4 regions of the Marinomonas maritima genome follow, and region 3 is predicted to be linked to each of the others. Evidence: predicted binding sites of a transcription regulator. Region 3 holds the regulator's gene; each other region holds the start of a gene.
What was found. Region 3 encodes LexA, which represses DNA repair genes until DNA is damaged. Its sites were predicted from a motif close to TACTGTNTANNTANACAGTA; they were not measured.
Positions count from the first base shown of each region.

Region 1: a site for LexA is predicted at 1,559-1,578, ahead of uvrA (excinuclease ABC subunit UvrA). Genes of this name have one in related genera too.
Region 2: a site for LexA is predicted at 1,684-1,703, ahead of M3I01_RS08310 (S24 family peptidase). Genes of this name have one in related genera too.
Region 4: a site for LexA is predicted at 1,416-1,435, ahead of M3I01_RS18535 (YebG family protein). Genes of this name have one in related genera too.

Region 1 covers NZ_JAMZEG020000004.1:260,133-263,365, reverse strand. Annotated here, with positions in the region: gene uvrA (excinuclease ABC subunit UvrA) at 1-1,507, opposite strand, end outside; gene M3I01_RS16350 (MFS transporter) at 1,663-3,021, shown strand; gene ssb (single-stranded DNA-binding protein) at 3,057-3,233, shown strand, end outside.
Region 2 covers NZ_JAMZEG020000002.1:484,879-488,111, forward strand. Annotated here, with positions in the region: gene M3I01_RS08290 (sensor domain-containing diguanylate cyclase) at 1-224, shown strand, start outside; gene csrA (carbon storage regulator CsrA) at 298-513, opposite strand; gene M3I01_RS08300 (LexA family protein) at 643-1,290, opposite strand; gene M3I01_RS08305 (YdaS family helix-turn-helix protein) at 1,374-1,577, shown strand; gene M3I01_RS08310 (S24 family peptidase) at 1,717-2,169, shown strand; gene M3I01_RS08315 (DUF1127 domain-containing protein) at 2,282-2,497, opposite strand; gene M3I01_RS08320 (YaeQ family protein) at 2,934-3,233, shown strand, end outside.
Region 3 covers NZ_JAMZEG020000002.1:911,679-914,911, reverse strand. Annotated here, with positions in the region: gene topA (type I DNA topoisomerase) at 1-555, shown strand, start outside; gene M3I01_RS10365 (DUF6586 family protein) at 552-1,019, shown strand; gene M3I01_RS10360 (hypothetical protein) at 1,022-1,288, shown strand; gene lexA (transcriptional repressor LexA) at 1,348-1,968, opposite strand; gene dinG (ATP-dependent DNA helicase DinG) at 2,038-3,233, shown strand, end outside.
Region 4 covers NZ_JAMZEG020000001.1:481,038-484,270, reverse strand. Annotated here, with positions in the region: gene M3I01_RS02435 (DUF1439 domain-containing protein) at 1-457, opposite strand, end outside; gene M3I01_RS02430 (mechanosensitive ion channel family protein) at 457-1,347, opposite strand; gene M3I01_RS18535 (YebG family protein) at 1,457-1,882, shown strand; gene M3I01_RS02420 (ABC transporter ATP-binding protein) at 2,070-3,233, shown strand, end outside.

The sequences.
Region 1 (3,233 bases), on a different contig from region 3:
CTGCACCGATTTGGCTGGCAAGTCGAATGCGCTGAGCTTCGCCGCCTGATAGTGAATCGGCTTTACGGTCAAGAGTTAGGTATTCAAGACCTACGTTAACTAAGAATGTCAGCCTATCACGTATCTCTTTTAGTATTTTTGAGGCGATTTCACCACGAGAGCCTGGTAGTTCCAGTTTTTCGAAGTATTTTAAGCATTCTGCTATTGGATAGGTCACCACTTCAGGCAAGGTTTGTTCGGCAATGAAGACATTGCGTGCGGAACGATTTAGTCGAGATCCGTGGCACTCAGGACAAGATTGAACGCTTATGTATTGTGATAAGTCATCACGAACGCTGTCGGATTCTGTTTCATGATAACGTCGTTGTAAATTTGGAATGACACCTTCAAAAGAGTGTGAGCGAGTCATTTTATCGCCCCGCTCATTAATATAGACAAAGTCTATTTTGTCCTTTCCTGAGCCTTGTAATATACGTTTTTTAAAATCCTCTGGTATGTCCTGATATTTTGACTCGATATCGAAACTATAGTGCTTTGCTAAGGCGGTGAGTTGCTGGTAGTAGAAAATACTACGTCGTCCCCAGCCACGAATTGCTCCTTCTGCTAAAGTCAGCGTTTCATCATGAATGATTCTATCTGGATCAAACATTTGATGAGTACCAAGTCCATCACAAGTTTGGCAAGCACCGTTTGGGTTGTTAAAAGAAAAAAGGCGGGGCTCTAGTTCCGTTAAGCTGTACCCACAAACTGGACAGGCGAATTTACTGGAAAAAATATACTCTTCTTTGTCATCATCCATGTTGATGACTTTGGCAATGCCATCGGATAAACCAAGACAGGTTTCAAAGGACTCGGCTAGACGTAATTGTAGATCCGACCGTACCTTAAAGCGGTCAATGACAACTTCAATAGTGTGTTTTTTATTTTTTTCTAAAGTCGGTGCGTCGTCTAAATCCACGACGATGCCATCAATGCGTGCTCGAATAAAGCCTTTTGAAAGCAGGTCGCTAATAGTATGTAAGTGCTCACCTTTTCGATCCTTAACGATAGGAGCAAGCAGCATCATTTTAGTTTCTTCTGGTAGCGATATAACTTTATCGACCATTTGTGATATGGTTTGCGCCTCTAAAGGTTCACCATGATCTGGACAGCGAGGTTGTCCTGCTCGGGCAAATAACAGTCGCAGATAATCGTAAATTTCTGTTATTGTACCGACGGTTGATCTAGGGTTATGCGAGGTTGATTTTTGCTCAATAGAGATCGCTGGAGACAGACCTTCAATGTGGTCAATGTCAGGCTTTTCCATCATAGATAAAAACTGACGAGCGTATGTTGAGAGGGATTCTACATAACGGCGTTGCCCTTCGGCGTATAAAGTATCGAAGGCGAGCGAGGATTTACCTGAGCCTGATAGGCCAGTTATCACCACAAGTTTGTCTCTTGGGATGTCTAGGTCCACATTTTTAAGATTGTGAGTGCGGGCCCCGCGTATGGTAATGGTATCCATGAGTCTCCAATGTGACGTCGATCAACAGAAAAATCTGCTAGTAAATTAAATAACTGTCTATTTTTACAGTAGTTGAAATGGAGCTTCAACGGTATTTTCTATAAAATGAATATCTTTTTTCTTAATCCCTTAAGTTAAGTGGTTGTAACTTCCTTATGGATCTACTTGAACGTCGTTCTGTCCTTGCTTTAGCGCTGATCTATTTATTTAGAATGTTAGGTTTATTTCTCATCTTGCCTGTTATCGGTGTAGCGGCTGACGGATTAACGGGAGCAGATGCGGCTTTGATTGGCACTGCTATTGGTATATATGGACTTACGCAAGCGAGTCTGCAAATTCCGATGGGAATGTGGTCCGATAAAATAGGCCGTAAACGCGTGATCATCATCGGTCTTTTATTGTTTGCAATTGGCAGCCTAATTTGTGCGAATGCTAATGATATTATGGTATTGATACTGGGTCGAGCTGTTCAGGGCGCGGGTGCAATTGCCAGTACCTTGATGGCACTGCTAAGCGATGTGACGAGGGAACAAAACCGTACAAAAGCAATGGCAATCGTGGGTATTAGCATCGGGGCTTCCTTCATGTTGTCTTTGGTATTAGGGCCTTGGATTTTTGCTTTGGTTGGCCTTTCTGGTCTCTTCTACCTTTCTTTTGCTTTATCTTTACTGGGCATAATCTTGATTGTTTTCGCGGTGCCTAATATTGTTCAGCATACCTTTCGACGGGACACGACACCGAGTCTTGTGGCGCTAGGAATTGTCCTAAAAGACTCGAAATTACGTTTTTTAAACGTCAGTGTGCTGCTGTTACACGCGAGTTTAACCGCTCTGTTTGTGACCGTTCCTGGGTTGTTGATAGATCAATTTGGTTTGCCACTGTCGCAACACAGCTGGTTATACCTTGCCATCATGGGTTTTGCTTTTGCAGGTATGTTACCATTAGTGGTTATTGCTGAATCAAAAGGCAAAATGAAAGGTGTGCTCGTCGCGGTGCTTATTTTGTTGGGTGTAAGTTCAATATTGTTACAATGGGCTCCTTATCTTTGGGTCTTTGGCGTTTTGTTGTGGGCCTATTTTGTCGGCTTTAATTCATTAGAAGCGACATTGCCTTCACTGATTAGTAAATTGGCCCCTGTTGGTTACCGAGGCACGGCAATGGGCGTGTTTTCTACTCACCAATTTATGGGGTCCTTTTTGGGTGGTATTGGTGGCGGTTGGTTGCTACAAACCCATTCAAGCAGTGGCGTCTTTTGGGTTGTTGGTGTGATGTTTTTGGTTTGGTCGATGGTCGGTGTCGCTCAACCAGCTCCTCGTCAATTAAGCAGTCTAGCGTTTAGCTTACCCAACATGACGGATGAAGAAGTATCGAAATTGGCGGATCAACTTTCTGAAATCCAAGGAGTGGAAGGCATGCAAATTTTCAAAGATGAGCAAACTGCTTATCTTAAAGTCGATAAAAAATTATTAGATAAAGACACTTTGATGCGATTGGCACCACAAGTGACTCTTTAAAAACCTTATTCTATCTTTTAGTGGAGAACAACGTCATGGCGCGTGGAATAAACAAAGTAATTTTGATTGGTAACGCAGGCAATGATGCCGAAGTGCGTTTTATGCCATCGGGTGCAGCGGTTGCAAATGTAAACATCGCGACATCGGAAAGCTGGCGTGATAAGCAAACCGGTCAAATGCAAGAACGTACTGAATGGCACCGAGTGGCCTTT
Region 2 (3,233 bases), 430 kb from region 3:
TGCCAGGTAAAAAACCACAGCACGCGATAGACTTAGCCGAAGAAATACGCGTGCTTGTGGAGCAAAAGGTGATACCGCAAATTTCCAGACCCATTACTATTTCGCTTGGTGTTTCTAGTTGGAATCATACCATGGAGGAAGGTGATGCATTCAAGCGCGCCGATCTTGCTATGTACGAGTCAAAAAATGCAGGACGTAACCGTGTTTCAAGTCGTTTTTACTAATTGTATTTAAGCACAAGCTGATCAGACCGATGGCTGACCAGAGTTTGCTAGGTGATATAACCCCATTTTATAGTTACGAGCTCGCGGTGTTTGTTTTTTGATTAGATGGATCCGTTTTTTGTGACTGGGAGGATTGAATTCGTTTATAAATTTCTTCTCGATGAACGCTCACCTCTTTTGGTGCTTTAATGCCAATGCGAACTTGAGGGCCTTGTACACTGATTACCATGATTTCCGTATCGTCTCCGATAATGATTTTCTCGCCGGGGCGTCGAGTGACTACGAGCATGATTCCATTCCTTTATTGGTTGTAGGCGATATTTAAAATACAGTTTATGTTGTTAGTTTGTCAACAGTTTACCATTTTAGATTTCTTAATAAGTTAGGGGTTCTAGGAGTCTTGTGCTTTCTGGATGGCCTAAAAGAGGGCTCTTGCTTGTTTGACAACACCAATGATATTGATTTTTTTAGATACTTCAATCGGTCGGTAGTTGGAGTTTAGTGGTTTTAAGTAGATGTGACCTGCGTCAATGACGAGCTTTTTAAAGGTAACTTCATTGCTGTCTTCTGTATCGACAACAACCAAATCACCATTTTTGGCGCTTTGATTCGGTTCAACAAGGATAAGGTACCCTTCTGGAATACTAATACCGGAAACTGACGTCATGCTATCGCCACTCACCGTTAGCCAAAATGCATTTATCGATGTTTCAAGAGGTGAATCTAACCATTCTGAATGATTACTTAGGTTTTTTTGTGCAGGCCATGCCGCTGCTTGCAAAGCGGTAATAATAGGTCGTTGATTATCTAATAGTGACTGCTGGGAAGGGCTGTCATTGTTATAACTGGACGGATTTTCTCTGACTTCAGATGCAGTTCCAAGTAATAGCCACTCAGGATCACAGCCAATCTCTTTAGATAGGCTTATTAATTTTCGAGGATTTTGTGTTCTGCCGTCTTCGATTTTTTGTAACGATTGCTGTGTGATGCCAACACGTTTTGCTAACTCTGCTTGAGTTAGTCCTAGTTCTATTCTTTTTTTCTTAACACGGTCAGCTATAGTCATTTCCTAATGATTACAACTTTATCTGTATTTGACAAACAATAAAAACTGTTATTATATACAGCAAAGGTTGTTAAGGAGGTTATATGTCAGCCATTGCAAAAGTAGTCGTCATTGTAGGAAGTCAAACGGCACTTGCTCGAATGTTAGGTGTGAAACAAGCTCATGTTTGGAATTGGCTACATGTCCATAAGCGCTGCCCTGCCAAATATATACGGCGAGCCTCATTCGCAACTAAGGGGGAAGTAACTGAAAGTGAGCTTCTGCAAGATCATGAGAGGATATCTTGAGTGTTAATTAAACAGAATCATTATGATGTGTTTCTAATCTAATCAATCGCCGTTTAATTATGTTTGTTTATTAAAATTTACTAGGTTATTAGCGGCGTTTAAATCATACTGTACAGATATACAGTTTGAGTGTTTTTTTATGCGCGTTTCGTATCTTGGTTCTTCAGAGTCTGCTGCTTTCATTGCGGCAAACAGTATTCGAATTCCTCTTTACTCGGAGTCAGCTAAGCTTTCTCCGAAGAGTCAGCCGTCTAAAGATAAATCTTTGGACCTTAATACCTTGTGTATCCAAAACCCGACGTCGACCTTTTTTGTACGAGCTCAAGGTGAATCGATTGCCAAAGTCGATATTCAAACGGGTGATGTGTTGGTAGCGGATCGTTCATTAACCGCTCGCCATGGGGATATTGTTATTGCCTATGAGCATGGCAAGATGTCGGTCATGATATTGGAGTTAAAACCTGATGTACTGCTTCGACCTAAAAACAAAGCTTATGCGGCAAGCGCTGTTCCTGTTGTCACATCAGAAACGTCGAGCTTAGAAATATTTGGTGTTGTGACCAGTGTGGTTCGTCAGTTGGATCGTGGTTAACATTTATCTATTGTAATAAAAACGCCTTTCACTACATGATAGTGAAAGGCGTATTGGCCATCCAGCCTAGTGTTTTACCGTCACTTTAGAGCCTTCTATGGTGACGATGTAGTTATCCGTCGCTCGGCTGTTCCCCCGGCGGTATTTGAGACTTTCCTATTACTGCCTTTTCGATGTCTTTGTTACCCGCCAATGGACGAATATGCCCGTTGTCGCGATAGAAACCAATGTCTTTTAAATAGTGATCGTCAAGTTGACGAAAAACTTGGTTGGTACGGCGAGTTTCGAAATAGTCTTTAGCAGCGTTGAATAGGGCAATGATACTCATAAATATTCTCCAAATTTTTTTTTGGCGAAATTTACGAGGTTTTTTTATATAAGTGACCGCGTAAATTTCGCGGTCAATGGTGAATTACACAGGCATTGAACGCGTAGACAAAATGGAACGTACTCGTGTATAGCAAGTCGTCATAGAAGAAGCATAATGATTCAGTGTTTGTTTATTCATTTGTCTTCTCCTTCATCTTTGTTTGGCATTCGATTGTGTAATTTTTGCTCTTTGAGCTTCTTGATTTAGCCTTCTTTGATGCTTTATGTCAATTGCTTATACCGAAATAATGTTTCTTTATTTTAGTTCTTTCCGTTGGTTTCTTTTTTGTCATAAAAACAGTTGGCTGGTGGTGATATTGCTGCGGCTTTTTGCTGTACAATTTACCGCGATTTTTATTGTCCTTTTTTGTATTTAATCAGTGTAGTAGACCCCCATGGCAACAAAAGCAACAGTTTATAAAACATCGGTTCAAGTGTCCGATATGGATCGAAATCATTACCAAAGTTATGATCTAACCTTGGCATTACACCCTTCAGAAACCGAAGAGCGAATGATGGTTCGTTTGGCCGCGTTTGCTTTGTTAGCCGATGAAAAAGAAGGTGGTGAACAGTTAGGTTTTTCTAAAGGTATTAGCACGGAAGATGAGCCTGATCTTTGGCAGAAAAATTATTCTGATGAAATTCTTCTGTGGGTAGAATTGGGCCAGCCAGACGAAAAACGCCTACGGAAAGCG
Region 3 (3,233 bases):
AACCCATCTTGCTCAGGTTATGAAGTAGAGCAAGGCACATTCAAGATAAAAGGCTACGATGGGCCTTTGCTAGAATGTGATAAATGCTCTTCGGACATGCAGTTAAAAACAGGACGCTTTGGTAAATATTTCGGTTGTACCAATGAAGAGTGTAAAAATACACGTAAATTATTAAAGAGTGGTGAGGCTGCGCCACCAAAAATGGACCCTGTTCCAATGCCAGATCTTGCTTGTCAAAAAGTTGAAGATCATTATATTTTACGTGATGGTGCGACAGGTTTATTTTTGGCGGCGAGTCAGTTCCCTCGTAAAAGAGAAACGCGTGCGCCCCTTGTAAAAGAATTGCTTCCTTACATGGATCAAATAGATCCTAAATACCATTTCTTTGCCAAAGCCCCTGTGGCGGATGGTGATGGCCTCCCAACTGTTATTCGCTATAGCCGTAAAACTAAAGAACAATATGTGATGACAGAAGAGGACGGCAAGCCAACAGGCTGGAAAGCTTACTTTGTTGGTTCTAAATGGGTCATCGAGGAAGGTAAGAAGAAGAAATGAGTAGTGTAAGTTTTGCTAGCCTAACGAACCAAAAAATAGATACGGCTAGGCGCTTTATTAAAGAAAGCCAAAGCAGCGAAGAAAAGTGGTTGGGGGTAGGGTTGGAAAGCTCGGCTATTTTTCAGTTAAGAAGTGCGCTGAATGGTTTATTGAAAGAAGTATCCTCTGCCTATTCATTATCTGGGTCGTTGGATGTTGCTAAATTATTAGCTGAAGCGGAAGCGAAGCAGATGATGGTGCCAGTGTTAAGTGAACTGAGTGGTTTGTTATCTCGCTCAGACTCCTGGTGTTCTCAGTTGCATCAGGCTTACTTGGTTCAGCTAGAGTGTTGTGCTGCCAGATCTATTGTTGAAGATGATAATGTCATCGGACGTGGAAGTGACGCGGGCGCTTCAGTTGGCTTTTACTTGGCTAGTTTAGTTGAGTTGGTGTTACGTTTTAGAGAAGAGTCATCAGAGTATTGAATATGAAAGAGTCCTACCTAGAAATTGTTGAGCTGGATAACGGCGATATTGTGCTCAGACCAGCCAGTGAAGACGGAGAGGAAACAATGCCACTGGCAACCTTGCAGATATCGGATGACACACGATCGTCTTTAAAGGATCGTTATTTTGAATTGGCAAAATGCATGTTTCATGCGGGTATTGATTTTGTTTATTCAGACGAAACTTATTTTGATGAAGAGTCCGGATATCTTGAAGGCGAAGAGTTGCGCCCGAAGATACTGCATTGAGTCTTAGATATATAGTTAGGGTAAAAGGCGAAGCGATGGCTTCGCCTTTTTGTTGAACGCTAAATTCCTTGGCGTATAACGCCGACGGATAGACCTTCAATAACAAATTCTTCGCTTTCTAGGTCAACAATAATGTCATTAAAGTCTTCATTTTCTGGAATGAGTCGAACAATGCTGCCATTTTGTTCAAATCGCTTTACCGTCACTTCGTCACCTATTCGAGCAACGACGATTTGACCATTTTGAACAGTGGTGGTTTTATGAACGGCTAAAAGATCGCCTTCCATAATGCCAATATTTTTCATACTTGTTCCAGAGACGGAAAGAAAATAATCTGCTTTTGGAGAAAACATGCTTGCTGGTATGTTGACATGAGAGGCAATATTTTCCTGAGCAAGAATCGGATAACCTGCAGCGACCTTTCCTATAATGGGCAGGCCAAGGTCTTCTGGTTCATCGTTCGATGCTTGATTGACTAAACGAATTCCACGAGAAGCGCCCGAGAGCATTTCAATAGCCCCTTTTCTACACAAGGCTTTTAGATGTTCTTCGGCAGCATTGGGGGATTTAAACCCAAGTCGACGAGCTATTTCAGCTCTGGTTGGCGGAAAACCAGTTTCACTAATAAATTCGCGAATGGTTTCTAGTACGTCAGATTGTCTTTTGGTTAATTTAATCATAGGTTATCTGGTTGTTTATACAGTAACTGTTATTATATACAGTATTCTTAACTAATCTCAATGATATAAATGCTTTCAGATGAACTAAAAAAACAAATACAACTTGCTTACCGAGCCTCTTTAGAGGCGAAGTCCCATAAACCAAGGGCTGGCCAGCGGGAAATGATCGGCGCCATCGCACGAACTTTGGGTAATATAAAACAAGGTAGTGAGGGCGAGCGACTCGATGAAAAACATGTCGCTGTCATTGAGGCGGGCACAGGCACAGGTAAAACTTTGTCTTATTGCTTGGCTGCAATCCCTATTGCGAAAGCTCGAGGCCTTAAATTAATCATATCTACTGCCACGGTGGCGCTACAAGAGCAGATTCTTCATAAGGAGTTGCCAGATCTACTTGAACATACTGAGTTGAGTTTTAAATACACACTGGCGAAAGGGCGAGGGCGCTATTTGTGTCTGAATAACCTTGAAGGCTTTTTAAGCTCAGAAGAACAGGCCATGGAAGACATGTTCGCTGGTCTTTTTGAGCAACACCTTAACTCGGATGATGTGAATACCGCTCTTTACCAAGAAATGGACACCGCATTGGGTAAAGGTGAATGGGATGGCGATAAAGATAATTGGGCAGGCATTATTCGAGATCAAGATTGGCGTCGCTTAACCACCGATCACCAACAGTGTACAAATCGAAATTGTGCTAACTATTCTGCGTGTCCGTTCTTTAAAGCGAGAGCTGAGATTGAAGTGGCAGATGTTATCGTGGCGAACCATGATTTGGTGCTAGCCGACTTGTCTCTGGGTGGTGGTGCAATACTTACACCGCCAAAAGAGACTATTTATGTATTTGATGAGGGTCATCATCTTCCAGATAAAGCGATAGGTCATTTTCGGCATGAAGTGCGTTTGCAGCAAAGTATTGCTTGGCTTCGTCAGCTTGAGAAAAACTTGGTCAACTTGAAGCAGGAGTTGACAGATGATGTCAGTCTTACTGGTCAGTTGTTGCTAAAAGTTCCGCAGCAAATACAAAGTATTGTGAATTTCATCCAATACGCACAGCAGGGTCTAGCCCCTTATATTCAAGGGTTAGGCTTGGATCAAGAAAATAACCAGCATCGTTTTGAATTTGGCCTCGTTCCGGATGAGCTTCGTCAGTTGGCGTACAGCCTGCAAACGTCTTATCAAAAGTTATTTAAAAACATCGAAAGCATTCAAGATGAATGTAAAAAGACCAAACAAAATGAGGGCATGGGTGTGACACCGGAAAC
Region 4 (3,233 bases), on a different contig from region 3:
TTTCGAAATCACTATGCAAAGAGCCCAGCGTTGAACGCAGCATTTTGTCATTAAAGCTTGAGCCTTCTACATTAATTTTAGTGATTTTTGGCGCCACTAAATACAATCGATCTTCTTCAATTCGCACACCCGATTCAAACGAAGGGCTGACTGTAGTGGTTAACGAAAAGGTCTGGCCAAAGGCCGTCAATGTGCCCGTCATATTACTGATCAAATCCACCAATACTAAGCCACCGTCGCGCTCGGTAAAATCGACATTGGCAGAGTCGATGATCAAATCAAGATTAAGCGTATTATTGTCTAACGTGAGTTTAATATGGTTTTCTTGAGGCTGAGCGAGTTGCTTCGCTACTTCTTGATTCACTTCTGCTTCACCAACACGAAAACTATTACATCCGGTTAATAGTAACGATGCAACGACCAAAACACCGACGCTAACTATATGGTCTAATCTCATTATTCTCTCCCAGTCGCATCGACAGCCATGCTGCGCATTTCAAACCAAAATCGCATAAAATCTTCTGTTACTTTTTGCTCAATATCGACGGCTTCTTCAGTAGGACAAAACAAAGAAACCGTAAAAACGTTAAAGCCCTCTGGGGTCGTAGTGATGCGTACTCGCGGCTCTGGGCCGGAAATCTTAATGTCCAAACGCTTCTCGATTAAGCTGTTATAACGGGTCGCTACCTCATGAAAATGTTCGCTGTATTCTCGAATTCTCTCGAGTATCTGCTCTTTAATAGCAAACAGGTTTACGTCATCGGTATTGCGACAAACAGAAAAGGTATGCGTCACATAACGACGCATATAGTTCAAGTTTTGCACCGTATGAACCAATAAAACACTATTCGGCACTACTGTTGTACGCCCTGTGTAAGTGTAGCTCCCGCCTTTTAAATCCACTTCAAACAACGTCGTTGAAAGCCAATCACTGTCCGTGACTTCGCCTTCATAATTAGCAATACGGATCCAATCTCCAACCTGATAAGGCCGTGTGCTCGCGCGATAAAATGCACCAACGATACAGGCGATAAATTCTTTTGTTGCGATCACCAACGCCACCATAAAGGCAGCGATCGAAATCGCGATATTTTGTAATTCAGATGACCAAATTAGAATAAAGCCAACAACTAAAAAAAGGTTAAATATGTTATCGACCGTATTGATTCTCTGACGCTTTTTATCGTGTTCAATATTCTGATTCACACGAATCATACGTTTCGTGTAACGACGCACAATATAAAACAGTAAAGCCCAAGAAATGGTTAACGCAATTTCAACATGGTCTGTAATGATAGAAAAATCTAATTGGGATAAATCGAGTTGCATAAAAACCGTTTCCTTCATCAAGAGCGCCACTTTAACAATCATTACTCAGATCAACAAATAAAAGCACTAGACAAGAGGGAAAATAATACTGTATATTTATACAGTATATTATTTCACGAGGTGGATCATGCCTGTAATTATCAAATATGTTGTAGAACGCGATGGAATCGAAAAAATGACGTTTACTTCAAAAACGGAAGCCGATGCGTACGATAAATTGTTGGACACGGCCGAAGCGCTGTATGAAATTTTAGATCAGAGCAATCTAGCCGGTGACCATAGTCAAAAAGAAGCGCTCTCCATGTACCTAGCTCAGAACAAAGAATCGCTCTTAGACGTTTTAGGTACCAAAAAGAAAGCCCCCCAAAAGTCTAAAAAAACCAACGATAAAGCAACAAATGCTCAGCTTGACCTGACCGAATCACCGTCTAAAAAAGCCCTAGAAGATCTGGTTATAGAACCGGATGAAGAAGCGGTTTACGACGAAGATGAAAACACCGTCGTATTTGATGATGAAGAGGTAAGCGACTTCGTTGAAAGTGATGCCGCATAATGCGGCATCAAATACCGCTGCCAGCCATTTCTAATGATCGCCGTCGTCATAAGCACAATTAATACCCAGAGCCTTTGCATCAAGGGCTGTTATTTCTCAATCTAAATCCTGACGCTCCAAAAAAATTCTCTCCAACGCACGCTCTCACGTATACTTTACCTCACCCTTTTTTAAATCAGGACTTTTAATGAAGCCTACCGACTCGCCTAAAAACACTGTCGATAAAAACATGCTCGGCGTCTTTCGCTATAGCCGTCGGGCGATCAACTTGGTGTGGCAAACGTCTCCCTCTCTTACGATTGGACTCGCACTCGCCACCTTGATTGCAGGCGTACTACCTGCAGCGATGGCTTACGTCGGGCAGTTAATCGTAGACGCTGTATTGGCCGCCATGGAAAGCTACAAGCAAGACCAAGTATTGCACTATGAAACAGCACTTAACTATGTGGTGCTAGAAGGGATCTTGGTTCTTATCATTGCCGCGGCACAGCGAGCATTAACAGCGCAGCAGGCCATTCTACAAGGTTTGTTAGGTCAAAAAGTTAACTTGATGATCTTAGAAAAAGCCCAAAACCTAACCCTGTCTCATTTTGAAGACTCTGAGTTTTACGACAAGCTTGTCCGCGCTCGGCGCGAAGCATCAAGCCGGCCGCTCGCCTTGGTCAATAAAACTTTTTCGTTACTTCAAAATGCCATTTCTTTATCAAGTTTTGCGGTCTTACTCTGGCATTTTTCGCCATGGGCATTAGCTTTGCTAATCTGTGGGGCGTTGCCCTCTTTTATCGCCGAAGCAAAGTTTTCTGGCGATGCTTTTTTGATGTTCCGCTGGCGCTCGCCCGAAGTCCGACAGCAAAACTATTTAGAAACGTTACTGGCTCGGGAAGACAACATAAAAGAAGTTCGCCTTTATCAGCTGGGAGAGCGTTTTTTACAGCGCTACTCTGAAATTTTCCTCAAACTGTTTAAAGAAAGTAAGCGCCTTATTCTTCGAAGAGAAACCTGGGGCTTTGCTCTTGGTGTCATCAGCACACTGGTATTTTATGGTGCCTACGGCTGGATTGTCAGTGACACCATTATTGGTGCGATCACATTAGGTCAAATGACCATGTATTTACTCTTATTCAAGCAAGGCCAAAGCTCTGTTTCAGCCTCATTGACAGCGATCAGCGGCATGTATGAAGACAACCTTTATTTGTCGAACTTATATGAGTACCTAGAACAGGAAACGCCATCGTCCACCCGTGGTTTATTAATTGGCCCAAAACCAAACGATGGTATTCGCTTTGAAGATGTGTCGTTTCAGTATCCAGGAAGTGAAAAATCCGCGCTATCAAATGTCACGCTGCATATT